2 regions of the Pseudarthrobacter sp. L1SW genome follow, and region 1 is predicted to be linked to the other one. Evidence: predicted binding sites of a transcription regulator. Region 1 holds the regulator's gene; the other holds the start of a gene.
The links. The regulator HrcA, encoded in region 1, represses chaperone genes, less so after heat shock. The targets are predictions, from matches to a motif close to TTNGCACTCGNNNNNNNCGAGTGCNAA.
Positions count from the first base shown of each region.

Region 2: a site for HrcA is predicted at 5,775-5,801, ahead of groES (co-chaperone GroES). Genes of this name have one in related genera too.

Region 1 is NZ_CP078079.1:2,086,660-2,096,073, reverse strand. It holds gene lepA (translation elongation factor 4) at 1-1,105, shown strand, start outside; gene hemW (radical SAM family heme chaperone HemW) at 1,142-2,371, shown strand; gene KTR40_RS09605 (DUF4870 domain-containing protein) at 2,454-2,876, opposite strand; gene KTR40_RS09600 (DUF3097 domain-containing protein) at 3,023-3,877, opposite strand; gene hrcA (heat-inducible transcriptional repressor HrcA) at 4,054-5,067, shown strand; gene dnaJ (molecular chaperone DnaJ) at 5,148-6,275, shown strand; gene KTR40_RS09585 (16S rRNA (uracil(1498)-N(3))-methyltransferase) at 6,278-7,072, shown strand; gene KTR40_RS09580 (GerMN domain-containing protein) at 7,100-8,047, opposite strand; gene KTR40_RS09575 (PhoH family protein) at 8,407-9,414, shown strand, end outside.
Region 2 is NZ_CP078079.1:2,813,691-2,827,007, forward strand. It holds gene KTR40_RS12930 (response regulator transcription factor) at 1-1,219, opposite strand, end outside; gene KTR40_RS12935 (ATP-dependent DNA ligase) at 1,346-2,869, opposite strand; gene KTR40_RS12940 (dihydrofolate reductase family protein) at 2,952-3,554, shown strand; gene groL (chaperonin GroEL) at 3,637-5,247, opposite strand; gene groES (co-chaperone GroES) at 5,325-5,618, opposite strand; gene KTR40_RS12955 (DMT family transporter) at 5,843-6,775, shown strand; gene KTR40_RS12960 (hypothetical protein) at 6,703-7,080, opposite strand; gene KTR40_RS12965 (class I SAM-dependent methyltransferase) at 7,135-8,433, shown strand; gene KTR40_RS12970 (shikimate 5-dehydrogenase) at 8,417-9,214, opposite strand; gene KTR40_RS12975 (glycoside hydrolase family 3 N-terminal domain-containing protein) at 9,324-10,751, opposite strand; gene KTR40_RS12980 (glutamate--cysteine ligase) at 11,126-12,277, shown strand; gene tsaD (tRNA (adenosine(37)-N6)-threonylcarbamoyltransferase complex transferase subunit TsaD) at 12,388-13,317, opposite strand, start outside.

The DNA of each region.
Region 1 (9,414 bases):
GATCGGCGTGAGCTCCCCGGAACCCACGCCCTCGAAGGGCCTCGGCGTCGGCGAAGTGGGATACCTCATCACCGGCGTGAAGGACGTCCGCCTTTCCAAGGTCGGCGACACCGTCACCAACCTCGCGAAGCCGGCCGCTGAATCACTGCCGGGCTATGCCGATGCCAAGCCGATGGTGTTCTCCGGCCTGTATCCGCTGGACGGCACCGACTACCCGGTGCTCCGGGACGCGCTTGAGAAGCTGATGCTTAATGACGCCGCGCTGGTCTACGAACCCGAGACGTCGGCCGCGCTGGGTTTCGGCTTCCGCGTGGGCTTCCTCGGCCTGCTCCACCTCGAAATCACCCGCGAACGGCTCGAGCGCGAGTACAACCTGGACCTGATTTCCACCGCACCCAACGTGGAATACGAAGTGACGCTGGAGGACAAGAAGGTGGTCCATGTGACCAACCCCAGCGAATACCCCTCCGGCAAGATCCACGAGGTCCGCGAACCGATGGTGTCCGCCACCATCCTCGCTCCGAACGAGTTCGTCGGCGCCATCATGGAACTGTGCCAGAGCCGCCGCGGCGTTATGGGCGGAATGGACTACCTCTCGGAGGACAGGGTGGAAATCCGCTACCGCCTGCCGCTCGCCGAGATCGTTTTCGACTTCTTCGACATCCTCAAGTCCAAGACCCGCGGCTACGGCTCGCTTGACTGGAAGGCCGACGGCGACCAGGTGGCGGACCTCGTCAAGGTGGACATCATGCTCCAGGGCGAGCAGGTGGATGCCTTCTCAGCCATCACCCACCGCGACAAGGCATACTCCTACGGCGTCATGATGACCACCAAGCTGCGCGAGCTGATTCCACGCCAGCAGTTCGAGGTGCCCATCCAGGCGGCCATCGGCTCCAGGATCATTGCCCGGGAAAGCATCCGCGCCATCCGCAAGGACGTTCTCGCCAAGTGCTACGGCGGTGACATTTCGCGTAAGCGCAAACTGCTGGAAAAGCAGAAGGAAGGCAAGAAGCGCATGAAGATGGTGGGCCGCGTGGAGGTTCCACAGGAAGCCTTCATCGCCGCCCTCACCACCGATGAGTCCAAGGACAAGGCAAAGAAGTAGTGAACACAGCGTCCGGCAACACCGGAGGCCCCAGCAATGCCTAGCATTCTTCCCCTCGGCGACCCGGCGCCGTCGGACGGTCTGTTGCCTGCCCAGGCAGCGGACGGTGCGGCGGACCGGGCTTTCGGGCTGTACGTGCACATTCCTTTCTGTGCCGTCCGGTGCGGGTACTGCGATTTCAACACCTACACCGCCACCGAGCTCGGCGGCGGCGCGTCGCAGGACGCGTATGCCGCCACTGCGGCCTCCGAAGTGTCGCTGGCTGCCAGGGTTCTGGCCGAATCGGGACTTCCCGCCCGCGCGCTGAGCACGGTGTTCTTCGGCGGCGGCACACCAACCCTCCTTCCCGCAGGGGACCTCGCGCTCATCCTGCGTCGCGCCATTGACCAGTGGGGAATCGAGGACGGCGCCGAGGTCACGACGGAGGCGAACCCGGACTCGGTCACCCCTGAATCCCTGGCCATTCTCAAGGACGCCGGGTTCACCAGGGTCTCCTTCGGCATGCAGTCCGCTGTTCCCCATGTCCTGAAGGTCCTGGACAGGACCCACACGCCCAGCCGCGTGCCGCAGGTCGTTCAGTGGGCGCGTGATGCCGGACTTGCCGTGAGCCTGGACCTCATTTACGGGACACCAGGGGAGTCGCTGGACGACTGGCGCTACTCCCTTGAGACGGCGCTGTCCTACCAGCCGGACCACATCAGCGCCTACGCCCTCATTGTGGAGGACGGCACCAAGCTCGCCGCCCAGATCCGCCGTGGCGAAGTTCTCGGAATCGACGACGACGACCACGCCGACAAGTACGAACTCGCCGACCACCTCATCACCCAGGCCGGCCTCGGCTGGTACGAGGTCAGCAACTGGGCCCGCACGCCGGAGCAGGCCTGCCGGCACAACCTCGCCTACTGGCGGGGCGACGACTGGTGGGGGATTGGACCGGGGGCGCACTCCCACGTGGGCGGCGTCCGCTGGTGGAATGTCAAGCACCCCACGGCCTACGCCGGACGCCTTGCGCAGGGAGTGTCACCGGCAGCGGGCAGGGAAACCCTGGACCAGGAGACCCGGAATGTCGAGCGTGTCATGCTCGAGGCCCGTCTCCAGTCCGGCCTCGACGTGTCGTCACTGGGCCAGGCGGGACGGCACGAGGTGGCCGGACTGATCGCGGACGGCCTCGTGGATCCTGCCGCCGCTTTCAAGGGAAGGCTGGTCCTCACGCTCAAAGGGAGGCTGCTGGCAGACGCGGTGGTACGCCGGGTCCTCCCGGACTGATCGGCACAAAGCAACGCGGGCCCGCGCCCGCAGCGTTCCCCTGGCCGTGGAGCCGGTGCGGCCTTGCGGGGCGGGGGTGGGGTTACTTGATCCAGCGCAGGTTGTACTGGTACCGGTGCGGCTGTCCACGGTTGACATGGATGCCGGCCGCCACCGAGAAGCAGGTCAGGGCAATCCAGATGAGGGTGGCTATGACGGCAAAGACGTTGCCGATCACGGGGACGAAGACCACCAGGATGTTCGCAACGAGGGCAGCGATGGTGGGCGGCAGGCTGAAGTTCAGGGCTTCCTTGGATTCCTGGGCGGTGAAAGGCCCCCGGTCCCGGAAGATCAGGTAGATCAGCAGCGACGGAACACAGCCCAGGATGCCCCCAAAGTGGGCCATCGTGGCCCATTGGCGGTCTTCGCTGGCTGTGAGGGGCAGCGCATTCGCGGGAACGCCGTGGTACTCCGAACGGCCCTGGCCGCCCTGGGTGTCCCTGTGATCGCGTGCGTTTTCTGCCACAGTCTGTTCCTTCTGAAGTGCAATGGTGCCGGCCAAGAATGCTTACTTGGTGCGCAGGCCTGCATTGTTGCAGGATCCGCAGTACCAAGAATACTTGGTACTGCCCGGTATCGGCGCCGGAATGCGCGCGCCGGGGTGGAGCGCCCTCAGGGAACGGTGAGGAAGTCGATGACTTCCTCAACCCTCCCCAACAGCGAGGCTTCAAGGTCTGCGTAGGTGCGGACGGCGCCGAGGAGTTTCTGCCAGCCGAGCCCGATGTCCTCTTTGGTGGCATGGGGCCAGCCGAACGCTGCGAGGATGCCGGTCTTCCAGTCCTGCCCGCGCGGCACCACTGGCCACTGCTCAATGCCCAGGACAGCGGGCCGGATGGCCTGCCACACGTCCACATAGGGGTGGCCCACAATCAGGACGTTCCCCGCGGCACCCGGCGAGGCCATAACGGCGTCGGCTATGCGTGATTCCTTGGAGTCCGGCACGAGGTGGTCCACCAGGACACCCAGCCGCCTGCCGGGTCCGGGCCTGAACCCTGCGACTGCCGCCGCGAGGTCATCAATGCCGTGGAGGGGTTCGACGACGATGCCCTCCACGCGCAGGTCATCTCCCCAGACCTTTTCCACCAGTTCCGCGTCGTGCTTTCCCTCCACCCAGATGCGGCTGGCTTTGGCCACCTGCGCCCGCTGGCCGGCAACCCGGACTGACCCGGAAGCCGTCCGGCCGGGCCCGGCAACGGCACCGGCTGCCTGCCGCGGGGCCGGGGGCAGGAGCTTGATGGCCTGCCCTTCGAGGAGGAATCCGAAGCCCAAGCGGAAAGACCTGGACTTTCCGCGCCTGTCCTCCAGGGCAACCACATGCATTCCGCCGGATTTTTCGACGCGGGTCACGGCACCCACCCAGCCGGACTGGACGTCCTCGAGCACCATTCCCCGTTCAACGGGCACCTCGGGCAGTTCAGTCTTTGCGGGAGCGGACAAGTCCCGCGGGCCCCAGTTCTGGTACTGCATGGTTTCACTCCGCCTAGCGTTCGGTACAGGTCCGGAATTTCGCCCGGAGCGGTACCAATGCTAGCAACGGGGGGAGGCATAATAGACTGTTAGCACTTAGGCATGTCGAGTGCTAACCCTTGAGGTGGCACAGCGCGGGCGGTGCTGCCGCCCCGAACCCTGGATGGAGGTGGAGTGTGAGCGAGCCACGCAAACTCGAAGTGCTGCGTGCAATCGTGGAGGACTACGTCCACTCCCGGGAACCCGTCGGGTCCAAGGCCCTGGTGGAGCGGCACCATCTCGGTGTGTCCAGCGCGACGATCAGGAACGATATGGCCGCCCTGGAGGAAGAGGGCCTGATCACCGCTCCGCACACCAGCGCCGGGCGTATCCCCACAGACAAGGGTTACCGGCTGTTCGTGGACCAGATCTCTGCAGTCAAACCGCTGTCCCAGGCGGAACGGAGGGCCATCCAGTCACTGCTGGAAGGATCGGACGACCTTGACGACGTCCTTGACCGCACCGTCCGGCTGCTGTCGCAGCTGACCAACCAGGTTGCGGTGGTCCAGTACCCGCACCTGAGCCGGGCACTGGTCCGCCATATCGAGTTCGTCCTCCTTGCACCGCGGAAGGTGCTGGTGGTGCTGATCGCCAACAGCGGCAAGGTGGAGCAGCGCGTCATCGACGTCGGCCAGGACCTGGCGGATGACGCCCTCGCCAGCCTGCGGGCACGGTTCCTCGGATCCCTTGCCGGCACGCCGCTGAGCCAGCTCGCCCAGTCCCTGCCGGCGGTGGTGGCCACAGCGGCCCCGAGCCAAAGGCAGGCCGCCCATGCCCTCGCCGTCGGCCTCGAGGGACTGGCCCAGAGCAGCAGGGAGGACCGCATGGTCATGGCGGGCACAGCCAACCTTGCGCGGTCCAACGTGGACTTTCCGCTCAGCATCGGTCCGGTCCTCGAAGCGCTTGAGGAGCAGGTGGTCATGCTCCGCCTGCTGAGCGAAATGGCGCAGGACCACCGCGGGGTGGCTGTCAGCATCGGCCGCGAGAATCCCTACGACGGCCTGGCCGAGGCATCCGTGGTTGCAACAGGGTACGGTCCGGACCACGTTGCCAAAATCGGCGTCCTGGGGCCAACCAGGATGGACTATCCCACCACCATGGCCGCCGTCAGGGCCGTCGCCCGGTACCTTTCGCGGATCCTGGGCCCCTGACGTTTTCCGGTTCCCCCGGGCAGGCAGAGCATTTTCCGCAGTCCAACTGCAGGCAGTACAACAAGGAAGAGATACGAACTTTGAGCAGCCATTACGACGTCCTTGGAGTCTCACCGGAGGCCACGGGAGAAGAGATCAAGAAGGCCTACCGCAAACTGGCGCGCACCCTCCACCCGGACGTCAACCCGGGTGAGGACGCGTCGGACCGCTTCAAGGCCGTGACCCACGCCTACGAGGTTCTCTCTGACCCGCAGAAGCGCCGCGTCTATGACACCACCGGCAACGAAAACGGCACGGACAACGGCTTCGGCGGAGGCGGATACGCCGGCCAGGGCTTCGCGTTCCAGGACATTTTCGACACCTTCTTCGGTGCCGGCGGAAGCACCGGCCCGGCTTCCCGCGTCAGGCGCGGCCAGGACGCCCTCATCAGTGTCCGCATTGAACTGCGTGACGCTGTTTTCGGCGTCAATAAGAAACTGGAAGTGGACACAGCCGTTACGTGCCCCACCTGCGACGGTTCGTGCTGCCAGCCGGGAACCCACCCGGAACGCTGCGACATCTGCGGCGGCAGCGGCCAGGTCCAGCGCGCAGTCCGGTCCATCCTGGGACAGGTCATGACCGCCGCCCCGTGCGGAACCTGCGAAGGCTTCGGCACCGTCATCAAGGACCCCTGCAACGAGTGCAGCGGCCAAGGACGCATCCGCAGCCGCCGTTCACTGACCATCAAGGTTCCAGCCGGCGTGGCCACCGGAACCCGCATCCAGCTCTCGGGCCAGGGCGAAGCAGGTCCTGCCGGCGGCCCTGCCGGCGACCTCTACGTCGAGATCCGCGTAAACAACGACGCCACGTATGTCCGGGACAACGACGACCTCCACGCTACCCTGCACATTCCCATGACGGCGGCAGCCCTGGGTACCGAAGTGAGCCTGGAAACGTTCGACGGGCCGCAGGAAATCGACGTCAAGCCCGGCACCCAGTCCGGCGAGATCATCACCCTTCGTGGACTTGGCGTGACCCACCTCCGCGGTTACGGGCGCGGCGACCTGAAAGTGCACCTCCAGGTCGAAACCCCCGCGAAACTCGACCCTGCACAGGAGGACCTCCTGCGGCAGCTTGCCAAACTCCGCGGTGAGCAGATCACCGAAGGAAAGCTTGCGGCCAGCGGAGGCATGTTCGCCAAGCTCCGGGACCGGCTCGGTAACCTGTAGCGGTGAGCAACCCGGTCTTTTTCACCCCTCCCGGTTCCCTTGACCAGATGGTGGCGGGGGAGGTCTTTGTCCTTGAAGGGCCCGAGGCGCGGCACGCCGTCACGGTGAAGCGGATAGCCCCCGGCGAGCCCGTTGACATCGTGGACGGCGCCGGGACCCGCATGAGCGGAAAGGTGCTGGCGGCATCCCCGTCCGGGCTTGATGTTGAGTGCGCCTCCCTGTCCGTCGAGCCGCAGCCAGGCACCAGGCTGGTGCTGGTGCAGGCACTGGCCAAAGGCGACAGGGACGAACTTGCCATTGAGACGGCAACAGAGCTGGGGATCGACGCCGTTATACCCTGGCAGTCCGAGCGGTCCATCGTCCGGTGGAAAGGCGACCGGGCGGCGAAAGCCCACGCCAAATGGCAGTCCGTGGTCACGGCGGCAGCCAAGCAGGCCCGCCGCGCATGGATTCCCGAGGTACGGCCCGCCGTCGACACGGCCGCGCTGGCCGGCCTCGTGGAGACGGCTCAGCTTGCCATAATCCTGCATGAGGACGCGGTCAGGCCCCTGCGGACCGTGCTGGAAGCATGGCAGGGCGGCGGAAACGGGACGGAACCGCGGGAAGTGCTCCTGCTTGTTGGACCGGAAGGCGGCATCAGTCCCCGGGAAGTCACCCGCCTCTGCGGCAAAGGTGCCGTCACGGCGCTGCTGGGCCCCCATGTGCTGCGCTCATCTACTGCCGGGCCCGCCGCCGTCGTGCTCGCCAGCGACGTCCTGGGACGATGGGCGGCCCCTCGCGCCGCACCTGCCGGTTGAGCAGGCAGCGGAGCTGCAGGGTGCGGGCTAGCGGACCTTGAAGGCCCGCGAGTCCTCGTTCTGGTCCGGCTGCCCGCTGGCGCCGGCCTGGGCAACGCGCAGCTCGTAGTCGCCCGCAGGGAGCGTGAGGGCCAGCGTAAAGAGCCCTCCCTGTCCCGGTTCGGCAGAGGCCGTTGTTTCTCCGGTGAGGAAGGGCGCCTTGGTGCCGCCCGCCTCCATCCGCTGGATCTGCCAGCGCAACTTGCTGCCGGCAAGCGTGCTGCGGCCAGTGATCTTCACGCTTCCGCCGGCGATTTCCACATTTTCCTGCGGATCGATGACCCAGACGGGCGCCACCATGCCCGCGGCCCTCGTCATCGGGTCGCCCAGCTGGACGTGGCCGAAAGCAACGTAGTCTGTGTGCCCGTCCACCAGGATCCGCACGCGGATCTGCTGCCCGGAATCGATGAGCCCGGAGCTGGCCGCAGCGGCCGTGGCCGTGTAGACCAGCTGCTGGACGGCACGGGCCGCCATGTCGGCGTCGAGGTTGCTGTTGAACGCGTCCTCGGACACGTCCACCGTGATGACGTCCTTGCCGGAAATCGAGGTGGCCAGCTCGCTGGGGTTCTGCCAGGGGGTGAAGAAGTCGGGGTCAAGCGGCTTATCCTGCATCATCGCCCGCAGGGCACGGGTCACGGGGTTCTCCTGCTCCGGCACGTCCCTGAACTCACGGTAGAGGAACACGCTGCTGCCGGTGCGGCCAATCCAGTACACCGGCGCCTTGTTGGAGGACTGCGTGGTTTCGAGCGGTGCGCTGGTGGACGGCGCAGTGCCGGTGGCAGCAGGGCCGGAATTCAGGAGCCCGCTCGGTGCAGGATTCGGCTCGGCGAGGCACCCCGCCAGGAGCGGTGTCACTGCCAGAACCGCCGCGAGGACCGCAGGGCGGACACGGCCCTGTCGTCGTCCTGCCCTCAGGGGCGCAGCAGATTCCGGCACGTTTGTTTGCCCGTCCTTTCACGAATGGGCCGCTTCCCCGGGCGGCGGTACTCCAGCAATGAATCTGGATTTCCAGCATGGCACAGGGCATCGAACAGAATGGCCCTGCCGGAGCCACTGGAGCCAACTGCAACAGGAACGATATGAGGCCGATATGAAGTTGATACCTAATGAAGCAACCTCCTGTACCGGACGGCGTGTTCACGCTTGTCCTTGTAGTGGGACAATCCGGTGTCGACGCCGTACTGGCGTAAGATGGAGGGACCGCTTGGGCAAGGCGCACCGGATGCGGTGACCGGCCCGGCGGTGGACATTTATTTTCGGACTTTGAGGGGATAACGGGCCTGCGGGCCATCACCATGACTGAATCAGCGAATGGAAAGCGCCGGCTCAACACGGGCGAAGGCGCCGCAGGGGAATTTCCCCACTCTCTCCCCGGCAGCCGTACCGAAGTTGTTGTTTTCGACAACTCCGACCAGATGGTCCAGTCACTGGGCAGCCACGATGAGGCGCTGCGCTTCATCGAGGAACAGTTCCCGCACGTCAATTTCCATGTCCGCGGCAACGAGCTCTCCATCACCGGTCCTGCCAGCGACGTGCCCCGCATCATGCGGCTCCTCCACGAGGTCCGCGGCCTGGTGGCCCGTGGAACCGTCATCAGTCCGGCCGTCCTGCAGCAGCTCGTGGCCCTCCTGCGTACCCAGTCACTGCAAAACCCCGTGGACGTGCTGACGCACGACATCCTGTCCAGCCGCGGGAAGACGATCCGGCCGAAGACGCTGAACCAGAAGACCTACGTTGACGCCATCGACGACAACACCGTGATTTTCGGCATCGGCCCGGCCGGAACCGGCAAGACCTACCTGGCCATGGCCAAGGCAGTGCAGGCGCTTCAGCAGAAGGAGGTCAGCCGGATCATCCTGACGCGTCCGGCAGTTGAGGCGGGGGAGCGGCTGGGATTCCTGCCGGGAACCCTGAGCGACAAGATCGATCCCTACCTCCGCCCGCTTTACGACGCGCTGCACGACATGATGGACCCGGAGTCCATTCCCAGGCTGATGGCGGCCGGCACCATAGAAGTGGCTCCCCTGGCCTACATGCGCGGACGAACGCTCAATGACGCCTTCATCATCCTTGACGAGGCGCAGAACACCACGCCCGAGCAGATGAAGATGTTCCTGACCCGGCTTGGCTTTGGCTCCAAGATGGTGGTCACCGGTGACGTCACCCAGGTGGACCTGCCTTTCGGCACCCGTTCCGGGCTCCGCATTGTCGAGGAGATCCTGCAGGGCATCGAAGGCGTCAGTTTTTCCGTGCTGGACGCAGCGGATGTTGTCCGGCACCGGCTGGTGGGGGATATTGTCAAT
Region 2 (13,317 bases), 730 kb from region 1:
CGCACGCGGCGGCAGGGTCGTCCCCGGCCAGCCGGACCTCTCCATCAGCTTGGCTGGCCGCGGCCCGGACCATGGGTTTGGGGTACTCCCGGGCGAAGAACTCCAACTCAGCGGCAGCCCGGGCTGCCGCTTCCGGATCTGCCGCTGCCAGTTCGATTTCCACGATCGCCGGCAACAGGTGCCGGCGGGTGGCCTGGTCAGCTTCGCCTGCGGCCCGCCGTATCATCGTTTGCGCCTGCTGCGGGTCGCCACGGGCCAGCCACAGGAGCGCAAGGCCTGGTTGGGGGTCGTAGCCGCTCCGCGCCGCCTGCCGGTAGGAGGCCTCGGCTGCGTCCAGGCTGCCGGCCAGGCGCTGCACCTCGCCCTGCTGGTAGTAGCCGCCGAACAGCGCCTGGGGATCACCGTTGATAGCCCGTTTCTGGGCGACCGCCGCTGCCTCCAGCGCTTCAGGCCAGGCGCCGTGGAGCCGGAAGAGTTCGGCGCGGTGGCCCTGGCACTGGCCGCTGAAAGGAACCATGTCCGGGCGGGCGGCGCACCAGCGGTCCAGGGCCGCCGTCCACTGCAGCGCCCTCTCCAGGTCGAAGGCCAGATGGCAGTTGCCGATCACCGCGCAGTAGATGATGCCGGAAGGGATCGGGGAGAGCTCCCCTGTTGTCACGGCGATCATTGCTTCATCGAACAAGCTGATTGCCTCGTCAGCCCGGCCCAGCATCAGGGTGGCCTGGCCGGTGCCCAGGAGGCCCAGCGCGGACAGGTCCTTGTCCTGGAACCTTCGGCCGGCGTCGGCGGCCTGGGAGAAGAGCTGGAGTGCGCCTGCGGGATCCCCGCCATAGAGTTTGCCCAGGGCTGCGGGGACCAGCAGGAACCCCTCCACGACGTTCGGCTCCGTCAGCTCGTCCAGGAGCCGCTGGCCGCGGGCGAACCATCCCCCGGCCTGTGCCGCCTCGCCGAGGTTCATGAACTGGATCCCCAGCCAGCCGGCACACCGGGCGGCGCCCGCCACATCGCCGACTTCCAGGTATTCCTCGTGGGCGCGGGTCAGTGTGTGCAGTCCTGTTGGCGTGTTGCCGGTCAGGATTTCGGCGGTGGCCAGCCGTTCAAGGTCGGCAGCGGGGAGTCCGCCACGCTGGTCCGCGTCCGTGTAGCTCCTGAGGGCATCGGTCCAGCGATTCTCCCGGAAGGCCAGCCTGCCGTCGTCGATGGCCGTTTCAGTTGACACGTTGACCTCCTCGGGCGCCGTCCGCCCAGCCGGCCTCGTTGCCCCGGGCGCCGGGCATCCGGGACCTAAGCGCCACGCTACGCCCGGTGCACACCGGGCACAAGCGGCAGGACGGGGCGCCTCCCGCTACGGCCGGAGCAGCGCGCGGAGCGTCTGGATGGTGTCCGCTTCCGCCGCGGCCTTGTCGTCTCGGTAGCGCTTGACCCGCGCGAACCGCAACGCGATGCCGCCGGGATAGCGGGATGACTGCTGCACGCCGTCGATCGCTATTTCCACGACGGTAACGGGCTGCACCCACACCGTGCCTGCCGTGCGGCGAACCTCGAGCTCCTGGAAGCGCCCGGTCTGCCAGCGCAGCAGCTCATCCGTGAGGCCCTTGAAGGTCTTGCCCACCATCACGTAGCCGCCGGGTTCGCTAAATTCGCCGGTGGGGTCCAGGGCTCCGAGGTGCAGGTTCGACAGCAGCCCGGTGCGCCGGCCCGAGCCCCACTCGCAGGCGAGGACCACGAGGTCATAGGTGAGCACCGGCTTCACCTTGATCCAGTTGGAACCGCGCCGGCCGGCCGCGTAGGGCGATCCCACGGCCTTCACCACCACGCCCTCGTGCCCGGCTGCGAGCGCATCACGGGACACCCTCTCTGCGACGGCTGCATCGGCCGTGATCTCGCCGGGGATCCGGAGCCCGGGCGCGATGCTATCAAGCACGCCGATGCGGGTGGACAGCGGCTCGTCAAGCAGGTCCCGCCCGTCAAGGTGCAGCACATCGAAGAACCAGGGGTGCAGCAGCGTTTCGCGGACAGCGTCCGCCCCGAACCGGGACATGGTCTCCTGGAACGGCCGCGGGCCCCCGTCCTCGTCCAAGGCGAGCGTCTCGCCGTCGAGGATCACGTCCCGCACGTCGAGGCCGCGAATCGCCGCCACCACCTCGGGCAACCGGTGGGTCACGTCGGCCAGGGTGCGGGTGTAGATGCGCACGTCGTCGCCGGTGCGGTGCACCTGGATGCGCGCGCCGTCGAGCTTGTATTCCACGGACGCCTCCCCGGTGGCTTCCAGCGCCGCGCTGGCGCTGGCCGCGGTTGAGGCGAGCATGGGCTGCACCGGACGCCCGACGACGAGGCCGACGGCGTCCAGCTGGGCGGGCGTTCCGGTGATGGCCAGCAAGGCGGTCCCGCCGAGATCGCCGGAGAGCATGGCCGCGCGGCGGACGGCCTCGACGGGCCGGTCGGAGGCACGGGCCACCGCATCCGTCAGTACACCCTCCAGGGCACCGGTCCGCAGTTCTCCGAGCAGCACGCCGGCGATGAATGCCTGCTCGCGTTCAGTGGCTGCCGCCGTGAGCGTCCTGAGCGTCGCGGCGCGTCCTGCTGCCGATCCCGCGCCTGCTGTTGCAAGCAGCCGGTCCAACGCAACATCGAGGTCCGCGACAGTCAGGCTCGGCTCGGCGGCGGGCTCCCCCATGGCGGCTGACATGCCGCGCCAGCCGACCCCTACCCGGCCTTGGCGGGGCTTGGCAACCAACAGCCCAACCGCCGTCGCGATCTCTGCGGGCTCAAGCCGGCGCAGCAGGTGGGCCAGCGCGTCCACCTTCACGAGCCGGGACCGGGTGGACGCCACGGCATCCGCAGTTCTGACAAGCTCGTCCAGCAGCATGGCAATCAGTCTGCCACGCACGTGGACGGACGGCTGGCCGCTGATGCTGGACAGCGCGAAATGCCAGTTCCAGACTGGACCCATGGGAATCATCGTCGCGAACCTGTTCATGACCCTCGACGGCGTCTACCAGGCGCCCGGCGGCCGCGAGGAGGACACCGCGGGCGGCTTCGCCTTCGGTGGGTGGCAGGCGCCGGTGTCCGACGACGAGGCTGAAGCGTCCATCGAGGCTGGGATCAACCAGATCGACGCCCTGCTTCTCGGCCGGAAGACCTACGACATCTTCGCTTCCTACTGGCCCCACCAGTCCGGCGACATTGGCGGCACGCTCAACCGCGTGCCCAAGTACGTTGTCTCCGGCACCCTCACCGCTCCTGGCTGGGCGGGCACAACAGTCCTGCCGGATGCCGAGGCCGCGGGCCGGCTGCGGAAGGACTACGAGCAGGTCCATATGTTCGGCAGCGGCGTCCTCATCCGTTCGCTGCTCGCGGCAAATGTGCTCGACCGCCTCCACCTCTGGCTGTACCCGGTCACCCTGGGGCAGGGCAAGCGCCTTTTCGACGCCGGGACCATCCCCGCCACGTTCCGCCTCGCCGAGCCGGCGCGCAGCTTCCCGAAGGGGGCGGTGTCGCTGGTCTACGAGCGCGCGGGGGGCGTGGAGACCCAGGACATGCCGGGGACTTGATCCCTAGGCCCACAAAAAACCGGCCCAGCGGATGCTGGACCGGTTTTTTGTGCATGCACGGTTGCCCGCACGGAGCCACAGGTCAGTGGCTGTGGCCTGCGTGCTCGTCTTCCTCGGCAGGCTTTTCGACAACCAAGGTCTCGGTGGTGAGGACCAGGGCAGCGATGGAAGCTGCGTTGCGGAGGGCGGCGCGGGTGACCTTGACGGGGTCGATCACGCCGGCGGCGATCAGGTCCTCGTACTCGCCCGACTTGGCGTTGAAGCCGTTGTTGGTTTCGAGCTCGGCAACCTTGGCGGTGATGACGTAGCCGTCGAAGCCGGCGTTCTGGGCAATCCAGCGCAGCGGCTGGACCAGCGCGCGGCGGACGATGCCCACAGCAGCGGCGGCGTCGCCTTCGAGCGCCTTGACAGCAGGGTCCTCGTCCAGTGCCTTCAGGGCGTGGATCAGGGCCGAGCCGCCGCCGGCGACGATGCCTTCTTCAAGGGCAGCGCGCGTGGAGGAAACAGCGTCCTCGATGCGGTGCTTCTTTTCCTTGAGCTCAACCTCGGTGGCTGCGCCGACCTTGATGACGCCGATGCCGCCGGCCAGCTTGGCCAGGCGCTCCTGGAGCTTTTCACGGTCCCAGTCGGAGTCGGTGCGGGTCAGCTCGGCGCGGAGCTGGGCGACTCGTGCTGCCACGTCTTCGGCCGAACCTGCGCCGTCGACAATGGTGGTGTTGTCCTTGGTTACCGTGATGCGGCGGGCGGTACCCAGCACCTCAAGGCCGACGGTGTCCAGGCTGAGGCCCAGTTCCGGGGAGACAACCTGCGCACCGGTGAGGGTGGCGATGTCCTGCAGCATGGCCTTGCGGCGGTCGCCGAAGCCGGGAGCCTTGACGGCCACGACGTTCAGGGTGCCGCGGATGCGGTTGACGATCAGCGTGGACAGGGCCTCACCGTCGATGTCTTCAGCGATGATGAACAGCGGCTTGGAGCTCTGCAGGGCCTTTTCCAGCAGCGGCAGGAATTCCTGCACCGCGGAGATTTTGCCCTGGTTGATCAGGATGAGGGCATCCTCAAGGACTGCTTCCTGGCGTTCCGCGTCGGTGACGAAGTACGGGGACAGGTAGCCCTTGTCGAACTGCATGCCCTCGGTGAGGACCAGTTCGGTCTGGGTGGTGGAGGACTCCTCGATGGTGATCACACCATCCTTGCCCACCTTGCCGAAGGCCTCGGCGAGGAGCTCGCCGATCTCGTCGCTCTGGGCGGAGATTGCTGCAACGTTGGCCACCTGGGTGCCTTCAACGGGGCGGGCGTTCTCCAGCAGGCGTGCTGCAACGGCTTCAACGGAAACCTCGATGCCCCGCTTGATCTGGCCGGGAGCAGCGCCTGCCGCTACGTTGCGCAGGCCTTCCTTGACCAGGGCCTGCGCCAGGACGGTTGCCGTGGTGGTGCCGTCACCGGCAACATCGTTGGTCTTGGTGGCCACTTCCTTGGCCAGCTGCGCGCCAAGGTTCTCGTAGGGGTCGTCCAGTTCCACTTCGCGGGCGATGGTGACGCCGTCGTTCGTGATGGTGGGAGCGCCCCACTTCTTGTCCAGGACGACGTTGCGGCCGCGGGGGCCGAGCGTCACCTTGACGGTGTTGGCGAGCTTATCGATGCCGGCTTCAAGAGACCGGCGGGCAGCGTCATTAAACGCAAGCTGCTTTGCCATGGTTTTGTCCTTTCAAGACAGAACCCCGCGCAGCTGACCAGCAGAATGCAAGACCAGCGGCACGGGGATCCGGGGAGTTACTTTACGACGATCGCCAGGACGTCGCGGGCGGACAGCACGAGGTACTCGGTGCCGCCGGTCTTGACTTCGGTTCCGCCGTACTTGGAGTAGATAACGACGTCGCCGACGGCTACGTCGACAGGAACGCGGTTGCCGTCTTCGAAGCGGCCGGGGCCTACAGCAACAACTTCGCCTTCCTGGGGCTTCTCCTGCGCGGAGTCCGGGATGACCAGGCCGGAAGCCGTGGTCTGCTCGGCTTCGAGCGGGCGGACAACAATACGATCCTCAAGAGGCTTAATAGAGACCGACACTCGGACCTCTCCTTTTCGTCAGCAAATTCGTGGACTGGAAAGCATTCCGCCGTGGCTGGCAAACCGTCGTCGCGGTGCCGGCAGCAGCCTGGCTGGCAGCTCTTCATGTATTAGCACCCTCCTAGGGAGAGTGCTAATGAAGACTCTATGTAAGGGTTAGCACTCGGTCAAGGCGAGTGCCAGCATTTCGTCACGGGCGGACACCATCCATGTACATTTGACCGGTGCGAGCAGCCCTGTACCTGACCCTTGCCACCCTCTTCTGGGCGGGCAACTTCGTTGTAGGGCAGGCCGCCATGGAAACCATGCAGCCGCTCCAGTTGACCTTCTGGCGCTGGGCCCTGGCTGCCGTGCCGCTGCTGGTCCTTGCCCAGGCCGTTGACCGGCCCGACTGGCGCGCTGTCCTGCGCCGCTGGCGCATGCTCCTGCTCCTGAGCTGCCTGGGCATGAGCGCCTACACACTGCTGCTCTACAGCGCACTGGGACACACCTCGGCCCTGAACGCTTCCCTGGTGACTGCCGCGAACCCGGCCCTGATCATGGTCCTGGCCGCCATCCTGCTCCGGGACAGGCCGGGCCCGCTGAGCTGGGTGGGCGTTGCCCTGGGCCTGGCAGGGGTCCTGCTGGTCCTCACCGGCGGCAACCTGCAGCGGCTGCTGACTTTCTCCATCGACGCCGGTGAATTGCTGATCGTTGCGGCCATCACCGTCTGGGGTTTTTACACCATCACTGCGCGCAGGCTGTCCGTCCCGGCGATTACGTCTACCGCGGTGCAGGTGGCCATGGCGGCCGTTGTCCTGGTCCCCTTTGCGGTGGCAGCGGGAGCCGGGCTGCCGGCCACTCCCTCGGAGGGCTGGTCGCTGGCGTACATCGCCCTGTTCCCCTCGCTGGGTTCCTACCTGCTCTGGAACCTGGCCCTCAAGCGCACCACGGCTGCCAACGCCGGCAACTACCTGAACCTCATCGCAGTGTTTACCGCCATCATCACCATTACCTTGGGGCAGCCCATCACCGTCCCCCAGGTCCTGGGCGGCATCCTGGTTATTTCAGGCGTCCTGCTCACCAGTGCGGGCAGCAAGCCACCTCAGCGGCCCAGGTCGTCGAAGTCGACGTCCTCTCCGCCGTCGGCCTCCCCCGGGGAATTCCGCCCCCGGTAGAGGAGGAAGGCAGAAGCCAGGGCAGTCAACAGGGATGCGACAAGGAAGACGACGCTGCCGGCCCGGGCACCGTCGTAAAGCCCGCGGATATCCCGGGCCTCCTGGGTGTCGTCCTGGATGTTGTTGCCGCCCACCGAGTAGACCGTGGCGTTGAAGGTGTCCAGGAAGAAAATGACCACCAGGAGCGCGAGGCACACCACGGCCACCACCGAACTGGCGATCAGTGCCGGCCGGGCAAACCTCGCCAGCCCGCCGTCCCCGGGTTGGGGCTGACGGGACTGCTGGGGACCTGCACTCTGGTTCATGGCTTCAACACTATCGGCATCGCGGCGTGCCGCTCCTCCACTAGGCTGGAACCCATGGCTCACGCTCCCCAGGACCAGATTGCACCGCTGCTCACCCCTGAAGGCTGGGAGCTCCTGGCGTCCCTGGGCCCCTACCAGGAGGAGAAATCCTTCGAGCTGAACTCCGCCCTCCGCAAGGCAGGCCACTCCCCCGAACTGGTTTCCGCCGTCCTCACCCAGTCCAGGCTCCGCACCAAGGCCGCCGCGAAATTCGGTGAGTTCGCCCGCAGCATGCTGTTCACCCAGGCGGGGCTGGAACAGGCAACCCGGCTGAACGTAGCCGCCCGCCACGCCCAACGGTTCGCCGAGGCCGGCATCCGCCACGTGGCGGACCTCGGCTGCGGCCTCGCTGCGGACTCGCTGGCGCTGGCATCGATGGACATCAACGTCACCGCCGTCGAGATGGACGAGACGACGGCGGCCTGCGCCACGGTGAACCTCATTCCGTTCCCCAACGCCACAGTGGTCCACGCGGACGCCACGGCTGTGCCGCTGGACGGGGTCGACGGCGTCTGGCTGGATCCCGCGCGCCGCGTCACCTCCAGTTCGGGGACCAAACGGATTTGGGACCCGGAAGCATTCTCTCCGCCGTTGTCCTTCGTGGAGAAGCTGGCGGCGTCCGGGCTGGCCGTGGGCGTCAAGATGGGGCCCGGCATGCCGCATGAGTCCGTTCCGCCCGGCTGTGAGGCGCAGTGGGTTTCGGTAGCCGGCGACGTCACCGAGGTGGCGCTGTGGTTCAACGCGGTGCGCCGGCCCGGAGTCCGCCGGGCTGCGCTGGTGCTCGGCGCCCAGGGCGCGGCCGAGCTGACCAGCGGCGAGGACTTTGGGGCGGGGCCAGCGGCACCGGTGGGGCCGGTGGAGGGATACCTGTACGAACCGGACGGCGCCGTGATCCGGGCCGGCCTGGTGGCCGACGTCGCACTGCAGCTGGACGGGCACCTGGTGGATGAGCACATCGCCTACATCTGCGCTCCCCGCCTGGTGGACACCCCGTTCGCGCGCGCCTACAAGGTCCTGGACGTGATGCCGTACAACGTGAAGGCGCTGAAGGCCTGGGTGAAGGCGGAGGGCATCGGCGTGCTGGACATCAAGAAGCGCGGCACCGCCGTCACACCCGAAGAACTGCGCAAGCAGTTGCTGCCCGCAGGGAAGAACCCAGCCGGGAAGAATGCAGGGGGGAAAGCAGCTGGCAAGAAGGCCGGGGCCAAAACAGCCACCCTGGTCCTGACCCGCATTGGGGAGGACCGGGTGGCCATCGTGGTGGAGCCGGTGCAGGGCACTGCCGGCGAAGAAACGGCTACTGCGCGCGCATGAACTCCTCGGCGGCACGCACCTGCCCGGCCGTGGGCCGGACGCCGGTGTAGAGCACAAACTGCTCCAGCGCCTGGATGGTGGCCACTTCCGCACCGGTAATTACCGGCTTACCTGCCGCCCGTGCTGCCTTGACCAGTGGCGTCTCGGCAGGCAGCGCAACGACGTCGAACACCACGCGGGCGGCGGCGATCGCTTCCTGCGGAAAGGCGAGCGACTCAGCCTCCGGCCCTCCGGCCATGCCGATGGGGGTGACGTTGATGATCAGGTCAGCCGTCCCGCCGTCGAGCGCTGCCCGCCATTGGAAGCCGTACTGTTCGGCGAGCGCCCGGCCCGTGCTTTCGTTCCGCGCGAGGACAGTGACGTCGGTGAAGCCGGCGTCGCGCAGCGCCGCGACGGTCGCCTTGGCCATCCCGCCAGCGCCCTGGACCAGGACGGAGTAGCCGGTGGGCACCTTGTTGGTGGCCAGAAGCTGTTCGATTGCCGTGTAGTCGGTGTTGTAGGCCTTGAGGTGCCCGTCAGTGTTCACGATGGTGTTCACGGAATCGATGGCCTTGGCGGAGGGGTCCATCTCGTCCACGAGGGCGATCACATCTTCCTTGTACGGCATGGAGATGGCGCAACCCCGGATGCCCAGCCCGCGGACCCCGGCGATGGCCTGTTCCAGGTTGGTGGGGGCGAACGCCTTGTAGATCCAGTTAAGGTTCAGCTGCTCATACAGGTGGTTGTGGAAGCGGGTCCCGTTGTTGCTGGGCCGGGCCGAGAGCGAGATGCAGAGGGTCATGTCTTTATTCAGAATGGGCACCCCACCATTTAACCCGCTCCCTCCCAACTGGGTAGCGCCAAGTGTCGTTTTGGGGGTTCAAAACGACACTTAGCGCTACTTAGTTGGGTTAGGGGCAGCCGGTTCCCGCGGGGAAGCTTCCGACGGCGGCGGGCAGCTTCCCGGGGGCGGGCGCCTTTCCTGCCAGGACGGCGGCCAGGGCGTCGAAGGCGCCATCGCTGCGGCCATAGAGGGCCATCTTCACCGGAGCGGCCGAGTCCTGCAGCGGCCAGGGAGCATCGAGGGCGACGGCGATGTCCCCTTCCGCCCCGCGCCCGCCGTAGCCGATCAGGGTGACCAGCGGCCCGGAGCCCACGGACAGTCCGGCCCGGCCGGCAGCAGCTTCAAACCGGGCCCTGTCCGCCGGCCCGCCGCCGGCCACCCGCACCGCCCCCGGCACCAGCGGGCCGGTGCACGGTCCGGAGAGCATGGTGACTGCAGCGGCCGAAACCCGGGCTGAGAGGGATCCCCCGCTTCCCGCCGGCGCACCGGTTGCCGCAGCAGTCCGGCCGTGCCACGCCATCATGGTGGCCACCCGCCGGGCGGCTTCATCCAGGCGTTCAGCCGGCAGGCTGCCGGATGCAACGGCCTGGACAATGGCCGCATGCGCCTGCGCCACGTCGGCCGGCATGAGCAGGAGGTCCGCACCGGCGGCGAGGGCCATCACGGCGGCCGTTCCGCCGGGGTACTGCTTGGTCACCGCGCCCATGTTCAGGGCGTCCGTCACCGCCACCCCTTTGAAGCCCAGGCCCCGCAGCGCCGCGTACGTGGGTCCCGAGAGCGACGCCGGGACGCCGGGTTCCAGCGCCGGGACGGCGATGTGTCCGGTCATCACCATCGGCGAACCGGCGGCGACGGCGGCCTCGAACGGCTTCCAGTCGCGGCCGCTGAGTTCCGCAACGGACGCGGGCTGCACGGGGAGGCCCACGTGGGAATCAACGGCCACCGAGCCGTGCCCCGGGAAGTGCTTGACGGCCGGCAGGACTCCAGCGGCGAGCATCCCCTGGGCGAACGCGACGCCGAGGGAGGCGGCAGCGCCCGGGTCCGAGGACATGGACCTGGCACCGATGGTGGGGTCCTTCGGGCCGATGGTGACGTCCGTATCGGGAGCGAAATCCACGTTGAACCCCAGCGGCACAAGCTCAGCCGCCAGCCCCTGCCCTGCCTCCTTGGCCAGCGGCGCGCTCCCGGCTGCCCCGTAGCTCATGGGCGTGGGCCATTCCGTCAGGGGCGGCCCCAGCCTGGCAACCTGGCCGCCTTCCTGGTCCACCGCGATGATCCCGGGCCAGGGGCGGCCGGCTGCGGCCTGGGCCAGCCGCTGGTTGATCGCAGCCATGCCGGGCACGTCCATCCTGCCCTGGGGGTCGAGCGGAACGTTGTCGCCCATGATGATGGACCCGGCAAGGTGCAGGCGCTCGATGGCGGCAGCGTGGGCCTCCACCTCCCTGCCCTTGAAGAACGGCAGGAGGACCTGCCCCGCTTTCTCTTCGGTGGTCATCGCGGCCACGGCGGCGGCGGCCTTGTCCGCGTCGCGCTGCTGGGGACCCCAACCCAGTGGCCTGGCACCCGGATCAGGTGCCGGCGAGGAGGTGGCGGGCGCCGTCGTGGTACCCGTAGGGGTGGGCGGGGCTGGAGCGGAAGGGGCCGACGACGGGACGGGCCCGGGTGCGGCCATGCAGGACGCCAGGGCTACTGCGGCAGAGGCTGCCGCCAGGAGTGGGAGGGTTTTGTTAGGACTGTCACGCAGGTGTTGGAACAAGGCCATCAATACGATGCTACCCCTGCACTAGACTTGAACCACCCGTTCGCCTGCCGGCAACAGCCTGTCAGTGACGGCGTGAGCCAGCGGCAAACAGGACAGTTAGGAAATGCGTGAAGATCGATTTCGCCCCCTCAAGGCAGTCAACCCTGGGCGTTGAATGGGAACTCGCGCTGGTGGACGGCAGGACAGGCGAACTCGCATCCGTTGCCAATGAGGTGCTCCGCGGCGTTGCCTCACGCCACCCGGAACTGAACGATGACGACGAGCACCCGCACATCAAGCAGGAACTGCTGCTGAACACTGTTGAGCTGGTGACCGGCATCTGCGAGACCGCCGCTGAGGCCAAGGAAGACCTGAGCCGCTCGCTGGCTGCCGTCCGCGAAATCACCGATCCCATGGGCGTGGAGCTCTTTTGCGCGGGAAGCCACCCGTTCAGCCCGCCGCAGCTCCAGCCGGTGACGGACAAAGCCCGCTACGCCAAGCTGATCGACCGCACCCAGTGGTGGGGCCGGCAGATGGTCATTTACGGTGTGCACGTCCATGTGGGGCTGGACCGCCGCGACAAGGCCCTGCCGGTGCTGGACGGCCTGGTCAACTACTTCCCGCACTTCCAGGCGCTCTCCGCATCAAGCCCGTTCTGGGGCGGCGAGGACACGGGCTACGCTTCGCAGCGCGCTCTGATGTTCCAGCAGCTCCCCACCGCCGGGCTGCCGTTCCAGTTCCGCTCATGGGAGGAATACGAGTCCTACGTCCAGGACATGTTCACCACCGGCGTGATCGACACCCTCTCGGAGATCCGCTGGGACATCCGGCCGGTGCCCAACCTGGGGACCATCGAGATGCGCATTTGCGACGGCCTGGCCACGCTCGAGGAAGTCGGCGCCATCGCCGCCCTCACCCAGTGCCTGGTGGACGAGTTCTCCACCATCCTGGACAATGGCGGCACCATCCCCACCATGCCGCCGTGGCACATCCAGGAAAACAAGTGGCGCGCGGCCCGCTACGGCATGGACGCCATCATCATCCTGGACGCCGCGGGCAAGGAGCAGCTGGTCACCGAGCACCTGCTGGAGACCCTGAACCGGCTTGAGCCCGTGGCTGCCAAGCTTCGTTGTGCCGACGAACTTGCTGATGTGGAGAAAATCATCCGCCGAGGTGCCGGCTACCAGCGCCAGCGCCGCGTGGCGGCTGAACACGGCGGGGACCTACGGGCCGTGGTCCTGGACCTGGTCAAGCAGATGCGCAACGGCCCCACCGCCTGACTTCCCCTGCCGAATCGGGGCACTTCAACACGCACACGCCGGCCGCCCTCGTGATTTACGACGGCGGCGCCCCCAAAGTGCCCCGCGACGGTTGGCGGGACGCCCTGCCGTCAGGCGGGCAGGGAGACCGACGTGACCGGCATGGACGAGTCCGGTGCGAAATGGATGCCGCTGGGTTCCACTCCCGCCATCACCAGCTGCGCGCCCAGCGCGGCCACCATGGCGCCGTTGTCCGTGCAAAGGTCCAGCGGCGGCACATGCAGCCGGATCCCGGCGGAGGCGCAGCGCTGGCCGGTGAGCTCGCGGAGACGGGAATTTGCCGCCACGCCGCCGCCCAGGAGCACGTCCTTGATGCCGTGCTCACGGCAGGCCAGCACCGCCTTGGACGAGATGATGTCCACCACGGCCTCCTGGAAGGCGGCGGCGATGTCAGCCACCGGAATCTCTTCGCCGCGCGCCTCGAACTGCTCCACGCACCGGGCCACCGCGGTCTTGAGGCCGCTGAAGGACCAGTCGTAGCGGTGCTTGCCGGGCTCTTCGGCGGTGCCCATGTACTTCGGCTGGCTCAGGCCGCGGGGGAAGCGGATGGATTTCGGGTTGCCGGTGCGGGCCACCTTGTCGATGGCGGGCCCGCCCGGGTAGCCGAGGCCGAGGATCCGCGCCACCTTGTCATAGGCCTCGCCGGCGGCGTCGTCGATCGTGGAGCCGAGGAGCACCACGTCGTCGGTGATGCTGTTGATTTTCAGGATTTCCGTGTGGCCGCCGGAGACCAGCAGCGCGCCGAGGTTGTCCGGAAGCTGCGGGGCGGCGCTGCCCTGCCGGGCGGCGTTCTTCCCGTCCAAAAGTCCCACGCCCACATGGGCCACCAGGTGGTTGATGGCGTACAGGGGTTTGCCGGTGGCCACGGCCAGGGCCTTGGCCGCGCAGACGCCCACCATGAGGGCCCCGGCCAGGCCGGGTCCCGAGGTGACGGCGATGGCATCCACCTCGTCGAGGGTGACGCCGGCCTCGGAAAGCGCCTGCTCCAGGGTGGGAACGAA